Regions from separate parts of the Halomonas sp. DP8Y7-1 genome, predicted to be linked through region 2. Evidence: predicted binding sites of a transcription regulator. Region 2 holds the regulator's gene; each other region holds the start of a gene.
What was found. Region 2 encodes PhoB, which activates phosphate uptake and scavenging genes when phosphate is short. Its sites were predicted from a motif close to TGTCATANNNNTGTCANA; they were not measured.

Region 1 (3,231 bases), on a different contig from region 2:
CCATCCTTCAGGCAAACACGGACCAGCCGGTCGCCTTCGACAGGCCTTCCAGTGCGGCCGTGCCCTTGAGCGAATTGCCATAACGGTCGAGCCCGGGAGACCACACCGCAATGGACGCAACGTTCGGGACGACCGCCATGATGCCACCGCCGACGCCGCTCTTGCCCGGAAACCCGACGCGATAGGCAAAGTCGCCGGAGCCGTCGTAGTGACCACAGGTCATCATCAGCGCGTTGATGGCCCTGACCCGCTCGATACCGATCATCCGCTGACCTTCGAAGCCGCCGCACAGAAATCGGGTCGCCCGCGCCAGCTGGGCGGTGGACATCTCGATCGCACAGTGGTGGAAATAGGTGCCGAGCACCCGGTCACAGTCGTTGGTGAGGTTGCCGCAGGAACGCAAAAAATAGGCCAGCGAGAAGTTGCGGTCCCCGGTGGCGTGTTCCGAGCGGGCCACCTGCTCATTGATATGGATGTCATCGTCGCCGGAGGCTTCGCGCAGAAAGCGCAGAATCTCTCCCAGGGTGTCTCGAGGCGCGTTGCGCCCGAGCACTGCGTCGGTGGTGACAATGGCACCGGCATTGATGAACGGGTTGCGCGGGATGCCGTCTTCCATCTCCAGCTGGACGATGGAGTTGAAGGCACGCCCGGAGGGCTCCCGCCCGACGCGCTCCCACAGGCCTGCCCCCAGTCGCCCAAGCGCCAGGGCCAGGGTGAAGACCTTCGAGACGCTCTGGATCGAGAAGCCGGTGTGGGCATCACCTGCGTGATATTCACGCCCATCGCAGGTACAGATGCTGATGGCAAACTGCTGGGGGTCGATGCACGCCAGTTCGGGAATGTAGCTGGCGACGTTGCCCCACTGGTCACTGGCTCTAGCCTCGCGGTCGAGGGTCTCGACCAGTGATTGCAGTTGCTTGGGCGTCAGGGTGTTCCCCATGGGCATGACTCTTGGTGACTGGGCTTGTGGTGACTGGGCTTGTGGTGACTGGGCTTGTGGTGACTGGGCGTTTGGTGACAGGGCTGGTGATCACATGGCGCTTGATCGCAAGACGTCGATACCGAGGCCACTTCTCGCAACGCCAGGCAAGACAGATTCGGCAAAGCCGGCGATGGTGGCGACAGGGCGCACGACTGTCAACGCCTCAGCGCTCTCTTGCGACCGTGATCAAGGTCGTGCCGGGTGGCGATCTGGTGGCTACCGGGTGGATGACGGAGTGGCGCCCATGCGACCAGGCATGTACATTTCCTGTACACATACTATGCAAGAAATCACTTGAATCCCATTATTGGCTGTCGCTGACAGCCTATATCTGACCCATGGCCATCCACCAGCCCAGCCCTGAGCCCTTCATCGTGACAAGGCCGGGACAGTATCGCCAGGCGACAGTGGAACAGGTCGACAGTAAAAGAGAGATACCTCAACGCCGGGCGCGCACAAGACGCCAGCCACGCACGACGCCACCTACGCACGACGCCACCCACAGAGAGAGACGATCATGCCATTCTCCGAGGACCGCACCAGCGATCTCCCCGCGGACGCCACATCCGCCGTCCACTCGCTTCCCGACACCCTGACCCTGACAGGCCTGACGGCGCTGACGGACCGTTCCCCCACCATCGAGATCCACTCCATCGATATGGGCTTTTATCTGGTCAGGATTCACCTCGACGATCAGATGGCGCTGCTGGTCGATGACGCGGGTGACCCTTGGCGTTTTACCGGTACGGCGTGGATCAGTCGCACTCTCGCTCCACTGGGGTTCACCCACGCCACCCTGACCTGGGCAGAGGTCACCGACGAAATGGTCGGTCAGACGACGTCCCCGGCGCCCTTGGCGGATGTCATCGCCCACGGTACGCGGATTGCCCTGAGCACTCACCATTGACAGCTCCTGCGGCCATCGGGCCCTCTAGCCCTGCCCACCAATGTCAGCCGCCAGGTGGTGCCGTCACGTCTTGCCCAGGCGTGCCTTGGTCAGCGAGGTAGCCTGAGCCGTCAGCGGATCCTCAGGCCAGGGGTGCTTGGCATATCGACCGCGGTTCTCCTTGCGCACCTCGGGATAGACATTGCGCCAGAAGCTCGCGAGATCCATGGTCGTGGCGAGGGGGCGACGGGCCGGGGACAGCAACTCGACACGCACCGGCACCCGTCCTTCGGCGATCCGTGGCGTCTGTTGCCAGCCGAACAGCGCCTGGAGTTTTGCGGCGAGCACCGGCACCACACGATACGCCTCGCCAGACCCATCATCTGGCTGTTGCGCAAGGTGTTGAGAAGACGGTTGAGACGGGTTCGCCTCAGCGGCTTGCCCGACCCATCCCTCGCATTCATAGCGCAGGGAAGCGCTGTCGCCACTGGGCAGCGTCAACCTGGTCGGCGCCAATTCGTCCAGACGACTGGCCAGCGGCCAGGGCAAGCGCTCGCGCAGTAGCTGCTCCCACGGCAAGGCATACACCTGCTCCATCCGCGTCAGTCCCTCCAGATGGGGCCCCAACCACTCGTCCAGCTCAGCTTTCAAGGTTTCATCGTCCAGCGCAGGCCACTGACCATCGTGGCTTTGACGCAGCAACGCCACCCGCCGCCGCAGCGCCTCGGCGGCGTCATTGAGCGGCAGGCGTTCGGCGTCGTGGATGGCCTGCAGCAACGCCTGACGACAGGCAGCGGGGCCTGGGGGGCCCTGCATCGGACGGCGCGCCAGCACCAGCGCGTCGATACCCCGTACCTGTTCTGCCTCGAGGCGCCCCGCGTCGGCGTTCCATTCGACCCGTTCACGCCACTCGGACAGTATCGGCCACTGGGCCACCAGGGCCGACTCATCGGTGCGCACTGCCCGATACAGCCTGCCCTCCCGGGCGCGACCGTCAAGCTCCACCGCGATTAGCCAGGGGGCATGGGCCAGGGGCTGATCCTGGGGCAACGTCACCAGCCCGCCAGAGCGCAGTCGAAACCGCCCCGCCGCCACCTGCTGAGCCACCCGATCGGGAAACGCGTGCAACAGCATGCGAGCCAGCGCGCCGTCACCCGCCCGTTTCGCTGCAGACAGCGAGACACCCGCGCGAGCACACAGCCGCTTGGCTTCTCGCTGCCAGTGGGGGTCTCGGCGTGAGTCATTGAGTAACTCGGCGAATACCGCTTCGAGGTCCACCTGACGGCCGTTACCCTGACGCCCTTCAAGCCAGGCGGCTAGCGCGCAGGCAAGGGCCAGCGAGGCCTCGTCACGCTGGCTCGCC
Region 2 (3,231 bases):
CCAGGCTAGACAGCGACCGCGCTGTACTGGTCACGCCCGTCTCCCCGCGCTAGGCTTGGTCCGTCATGTCGACAAGCGCTGACCAGACCTGGCAGTAAATGGTCGCTCCCGGCGACACCCATGGATGAACTGTCTCGTCTTGTTTCGACGCTCAACGCCACACCAGCGGATGCGGACACGACTGAAGCGTGCCCGCCACGATGCCTGTGACAGCGACTTTCCACTAGCCCTCGAGAGACCACGATGGACCGCTCCCTGCTGCGTCCCCCCGGACGCCTCGCCCGAATTCCCGACTTCCTGGCGCTGATGCGTCTGGATCGCCCCATCGGCACTTGGCTGCTGATGTGGCCAACACTGTGGGCGCTGTGGGTAGCGGCGGACGGCATTCCCGCCCGCGACACCCTGCTGATCTTTGTCGCTGGCGTCTACCTGATGCGAGCAGCAGGCTGTGTCGTCAACGACTATGCGGACCGCCATTTCGACGGTCACGTCAAACGTACCAAACACCGCCCTCTGGCGACTGGGCGTATCAGCGAGCAGGAAGCCAAGATCCTGTTCGTCGGTCTGCTGACAGCGGCCTTCGTGCTGGTATGGCTGACCAACGGCTTTACCGTATGGCTGTCGCTGATCGGCGCCGTGCTGGCCGCCAGCTATCCCTTCATGAAGCGCTACACCCACTTTCCCCAGGTGGTGCTGGGGGCGGCCTTTTCCTGGGCGATTCCCATGGCATTCGGTGCCGTGCTGGGCGAGGTACCCACGGTCGGCTGGATCCTGTTCACCGCCAATGTACTGTGGACGGTGGCCTATGACACCGAATACGCCATGGTGGACCGTGACGATGATCTCAAGATCGGCATCAAGTCGACCGCAGTGCTGTTTGGTCGCTGGGACACTCGCATCATCGCGCTGCTGCAGCTGGCAACGCTGGGCCTGCTGGCCTGGGCGGGCGCTCTACTGAATATCGGCGGTTTCTATTGGCTGGGATGGCTGGCCATGGCGGCTACCTTTATCCACCAACAGAAACTCATCAAGGAGCGTGATCGCGATCGCTGCTTCCAGGCCTTTCTCAACAATCACTGGTCGGGCCTGCTGCTGTTTGCCGGCCTGGCGCTGAGTCTCTATCCCGACCTGGGATGACCCTGTCGAGCTGACGAGGGCTCGACAGGTCGGCCAATGTCATCTAAATGTCACATTGACGTGGTGTCATCTGTCACCGTTGATAGGAAGACCCTGAACAAGAGGCCCGGGATGACAGCCAAGACCGTATTGATCGTCGACGACGAAGCGCCCATCCGCGAAATGATCGCGGTGGCTCTGGAAATGGCCGACTACCGGGTCCTCGAGGCCGACAATGCCCAGGCGGCTCACGCGATTATCGTGGACGATCAGCCAGACCTGCTGCTGCTGGACTGGATGATGCCCGGAACCAGTGGCATCGAGCTGGCACGCCGCCTCAAGCGGGAAGAAACCACCGCCGAGCTGCCGATCATCCTGCTCACCGCCAAGGGTGAGGAGGACAACAAGATTCAGGGGCTTGAAGCAGGTGCAGACGACTACATCACCAAGCCGTTCTCTCCCCGGGAACTGGTCGCCCGTCTAAAAGCGGTGCTGCGTCGTGCCACTCCCCGCGGCGTTGAAGACCCGGTGGAAGTCGACGGGCTCAAGCTCGATCCTGTCAGCCACCGCGTCAGCGTCGACGGCAAGTCGCTCGACATGGGGCCCACCGAATACCGCCTGCTGCAGTTTTTCATGACCCACCAGGAACGCGCCTACACCCGCGGCCAGTTGCTTGATCAGGTCTGGGGTGGCAACGTCTACGTCGAGGAACGCACCGTCGACGTGCACATTCGCCGCCTGCGAAAGGCCCTTGGCGAGCCACATCAGCAGCTGATCCAGACCGTGCGCGGCACCGGCTACCGTTTTTCGGCCAAGATGTGACGTCTTGCCTCCCTTCCACGCAGGCTTGATAGCGCCTGTACGGCTGGCGGCAGACAGGAGGACATAGGTGAACGGAGCCAGGAGCTGACGTGGGTCGACTGTGGAGACGAGAAGTCTGGCGCTTGACCCTGCTGGTCGGCATCGGCGCCCTGCTGGGCTGGCCCTTTTCCTTGACGAGTGTCGGCGTCGGAGCGGGCCTGACGCTTGGTCTCGCCTATCATCTGCGCAACCTGCACGCCATGCACGACTGGCTGACCCATCGTCCCCAGCAGGAACCTCCTACCGCCAGCGGTCTGTGGGGCGAGCTGTTTGATCGACTCTATCGCTACCAGAAGGGCCAGCGCATTACCCAACGACGCCTGCGCTCAACGCTTCAGCGTATCCAGGAGTCCTCTGAAGCGATGCGCGACAGTGTGGTCATGCTGGATCGCCATGGCGATCTCGAATGGTGGAACAGCTCTGCCGAGCGCATGCTAGGCCTGAAGCCGGCGCTGGACCGTGGTCAACATATCACCAACCTGCTGCGTGATCCGCGCTTCGTCGGCTATTTCAACGAGCGGGACTATCGTGAGCCGCTGAGCCTGCCATCGCCCATCGACGAGAACATGATCCTGCAGTTCCAGATCACCCTGTACGGTGACGATGAACGCCTGGTCATGGCGCGCGATATCACACGCCTGCATCGCCTGGAACAGATGCGCCGAGACTTTGTGGCCAACGTCTCCCATGAGCTGCGCACGCCACTGACGGTACTGACCGGCTATCTCGAGACCTACGGCGACATGGCCGACATGCTGCCCGAACGGCTCGGCAAGGGGGTGGCGCAGATGCAGAACCAGACCCGTCGGATGCAGAACCTGGTCAATGATCTGCTGCTGCTGTCGCGACTGGAAAACGATCAGGGCGGCGATGACCACACGCGGCTCGACCCCACCACTCTGTTGCAGACCGTCAAGCGAGATGCACAGGCGCTGTCTGGTGGGCGCCAGCAGATCGAGGTGTCCATCGACGATCCGCGTGGGCTCAAGGGCAGTGAGAAGGAAATTCACAGTGCCATTTCCAACCTGGCCTTCAATGCCGTGCGCTATGCCGGCGATGGCGCACGTATCCAGCTACGCTGGCGGGCCTACGGTGATGGCGCCTGTCTTGAGGTGGAGGACGACGGCGACGGCATCGACCCGATGCACCTTCCGCGCCTCACCGAGCGCTTCTATCGGGTAGACAAGGGACGCAGCACGGCGACCGGTGGCACCGGACTAGGCCTCGCCATCGTCAAGCACGTGCTGCTGCGCC
Region 3 (3,231 bases), on a different contig from region 2:
TCACCTTAAAGGCCGCCCACGACCTGCCACCAATGCCAAGTTGCTCGTCAGCTGTTAAATTTTTGCATAGCCACGACTCCTGCCTGGCCGGCAGCCACAACAACAGACAAAAACACCAATGAAGATCGAGTGGATAGAGGATTTTCTCGAGCTTATCGAGGCAGGGACTTTCTCCCAGGCGGCGGAACGACGCCATGTCACCCAACCGGCGTTTTCGCGACGCATCAGACAACTCGAGGAGTGGCTGGGAGTCGCACTGATCGATAGGCGCTCCCCACGGCTGGAGCTGACTGCCCATGCGCGTACCTACGAGCCTCAGCTCAGGGAGTGGCTGGCCCGCCTCTATGCCATGCGCAGTCGTCTTCGAAGCGATGCCCGCCAGGGACCCAGGGCCATCCTGACCACCCAGCACACCCTGACCGTCAGCTATCTGCCGCGGCTGTTGCGCCACTTGCGTCATCACGCGCCTGAGGTCGGACTGCAGATCACCTCGTCCGACCGCAGCGTATGCATTCGCGACTTTGAGCAGGGCAAGGCCGACCTGCTGCTGTGTTCCGAGCTCGAGGGGGCGCCCCTGTTCGACGACAGCACCACCATCGAACGTCTCGCGCTGGGTGCTGAACGGCTGCTGCCGGTGTGCGCCCCGGATCATCACGGCGGCCCGCTGCACCCGCTGGAGCAGGGACAACGACTGCCGCTGATCGGCTACGACACCGACAGTTTTCTGGGCCAGGCGCTGGCGACCCCCTACCTGCTGGATGCCCAGCGCCGCTACGAGATCGAGCTGGTGTGCGAGACCGCCTTTACCATCGGCATTCGCCAGCTCGCCCTGGCGGGACTGGGTATCGGCTGGCTTCCCCACGGACTGATCGAAGAGGACCTGGAAAGCGGCAAGCTGGTATCGCTACTGGATACGCTAGGTGGGCCCCGGCTGGTGGTGGCCTGCTATCGGCATCGGGACGAGCAGAGGGCCGCGGCACCGCTTTGGCATCTGCTGGAAGAGCGGCCACCGGCGGTATAGCGCTGTCATCAGGACGTGCGGATGGCCTCGCCCCCCTGGGGAGCGGCGGACAGCGTCAACTCGATGGCGTCGTGACGCCAGTACTCATCGTCGCAGTCGATGGCTCGGCCGTTCTGGTCATGATTGATGCGAGAAATGCGCTGGGCGGGACTGCCTCGCACGGCGTTCAGCGCATCGGCGCCGGCGCTGGACAGCACGCAGGTGCCAAGCTCATAGCTGACCCGGCCAACCCGGATGCCGTACTCGCGCCGGTAAAGCTCGGTCAGCGACTCCCGCGCCAGATCGAACTCGAGAATCTGTGGAAAACAGCTTGGCAGTAGATGATGCTCGACGTAGAGCACCCGACGCTCGTCCACTAGCCGGGCACGACAGATTCGATAGACCGGCGCGTGTTCGGCAATACCCAAACGCCGAGCGACCACTGCGGGGGCCATGACCTCTTCGGCACTTAGCAGCAGGGTGCGGGCACTGCGCTGCTGGGAGCGCACCATCTCGTGAAACGGCAGGCAGGCCAGCAGGTCATAGCGAAGCCGTGGCGGCGACACGAACCAGCCGCGCCGATTCTCGCGATAGACCCGACCTTCTGCCTCCAGTGCATTGAGCGCTTCGCGCAACGTGATACGCGTTGTCCCGAAGCGGGTCATCAACTCGCGCTCGCTGGGAAGCCGGCGCCCCTTCTCACTTCGAGCCTCAGCCAGCACCGGTTTGAGGCGCTCTTGCAGCGATCGATCCATGCACATACCGATGTGAATTAAGAGAAAAAATGATGCCAGGAACATGACGCTCATCGATCTACACCTATCCAGCTGGTATAGACCAATTGAGCCATACGCCACAGTCTAGTGACTTCACCATGACATCGTGGTGACACTCCTGGCGTCGTAGTATCTGCCGAAGGCTTCATCGCCAACCAAGGATTGAGACAAGACTGCCATCACACTGACACGGCGCTGTCATGAAGGCTCCTTAGGGTTAGGCACAACGGAAACTGATCTAGACCAGAAACGCACACCGGTTTCCGTCGCCTTCACGCCCCCTGACCCGGAGACCCTCCCGTGATCGTCACTTCTCTGCGTTACCCGACCCTGACCGCCCTGGCCTGCGTTGGCCTGATGTCCACCGCTGCCCAAGCCAGCTCCGCCGAGCTTGAGTCTCTGATCGAAGCCGCCAAGCAGGAAGGCCGCGTCGACAGCGTCGGCATGCCCGACACCTGGGCCAACTGGAAGGACACCTGGGCTGACCTGGACAGCGTCTACGGCCTGGCACACAGCGACACCGACATGAGTTCCGCCGAGGAAGTCGCCAAGTTCAAGGCTGAGGGTGAGAATGCCACCGCCGACATCGGCGATGTCGGCTTCGCCTTCGGTCCCATCGCCGTGCAGCAGGGCGTGACCCAGCCCTACAAGCCCACCACCTGGGACCAGATCCCTGACTGGGCCAAGGACGAGGATGGGCACTGGATGCTCGGCTACACCGGCACCATCGCCCTGATGATCAACAAGAACCTGGTCGACGAAGACCAGCGTCCGGGCTCCTTCGCTGATCTGCGTGAAGGTGACTACTCTGTGTCGGTGGGCGCGGTAGGCCAGGCCTCCCAGGCCAACAATGCGGTGCTGGCCGCCGCCTACGCGGCAGGCGGTGACGAAGGCAACCTGGCGCCGGGACTCGAGCTGTTCGCCGAGCTGGCCGAGCAGGGCCGCCTGTCGCTGGCTGACGTGTCCATCGCCAACCTGGAGAAGGGCGAAGTGGAAGTGGCCCTGCTGTGGGACTTCAACGCCTTGAACTATCGTGACCAGATCGACCGTGACGCCTTCGAGGTGGTGATCCCGTCCGACGCCTCTGTCACCTCAGGCTACGCCACCATCATCAATGTACACGCCCAGCATCCCAATGCGGCCAAGCTGGCCCGTGAATACATCCTGTCCGATGAAGGCCAGTTCAACCTGGCCGAGGGCTACGCTCGCCCGATCCGCGCCGAGCACCTGACCCTGCCCGACGAGATCGCCGCCAAGCTGCTGCCCAACGAACAGTACGCCAGCGCCCGCCCGATTCAGGACTTCGCCGCCTGGGAACAGAGCGCCAAGGTGCTGCCGCGCCAGTGGCAGTCGGACGTATTGATCCACCAGCAGTAATCACGCCAATTACCTCCCCCCCTGGGCATCGGGCGGCAGCGCCAACAAGCGCTGCTCTCGGTGCCCGCGGTACGAAAG

Region 1: a site for PhoB is predicted at 1,356-1,373, ahead of KUV41_RS13690 (DUF6482 family protein). Genes of this name have one in related genera too.
Region 3: a site for PhoB is predicted at 1,874-1,891, ahead of KUV41_RS01255 (UTRA domain-containing protein). Genes of this name have one in related genera too.

The regions. Positions count from the first base shown of each region.
Region 1 covers NZ_JAHVIN010000010.1:166,193-169,423, reverse strand. Annotated here, with positions in the region: gene KUV41_RS13695 (glutaminase) at 8-940, opposite strand; gene KUV41_RS13690 (DUF6482 family protein) at 1,500-1,889, shown strand; gene hrpB (ATP-dependent helicase HrpB) at 1,953-3,231, opposite strand, start outside.
Region 2 covers NZ_JAHVIN010000014.1:135,144-138,374, forward strand. Annotated here, with positions in the region: gene KUV41_RS17485 (chorismate--pyruvate lyase family protein) at 1-9, shown strand, start outside; gene ubiA (4-hydroxybenzoate octaprenyltransferase) at 244-1,137, shown strand; gene phoB (phosphate regulon transcriptional regulator PhoB) at 1,249-1,938, shown strand; gene phoR (phosphate regulon sensor histidine kinase PhoR) at 2,028-3,231, shown strand, end outside.
Region 3 covers NZ_JAHVIN010000002.1:101,646-104,876, forward strand. Annotated here, with positions in the region: gene KUV41_RS01250 (LysR family transcriptional regulator) at 119-1,021, shown strand; gene KUV41_RS01255 (UTRA domain-containing protein) at 1,030-1,755, opposite strand; gene KUV41_RS01260 (ABC transporter substrate-binding protein) at 2,077-3,153, shown strand.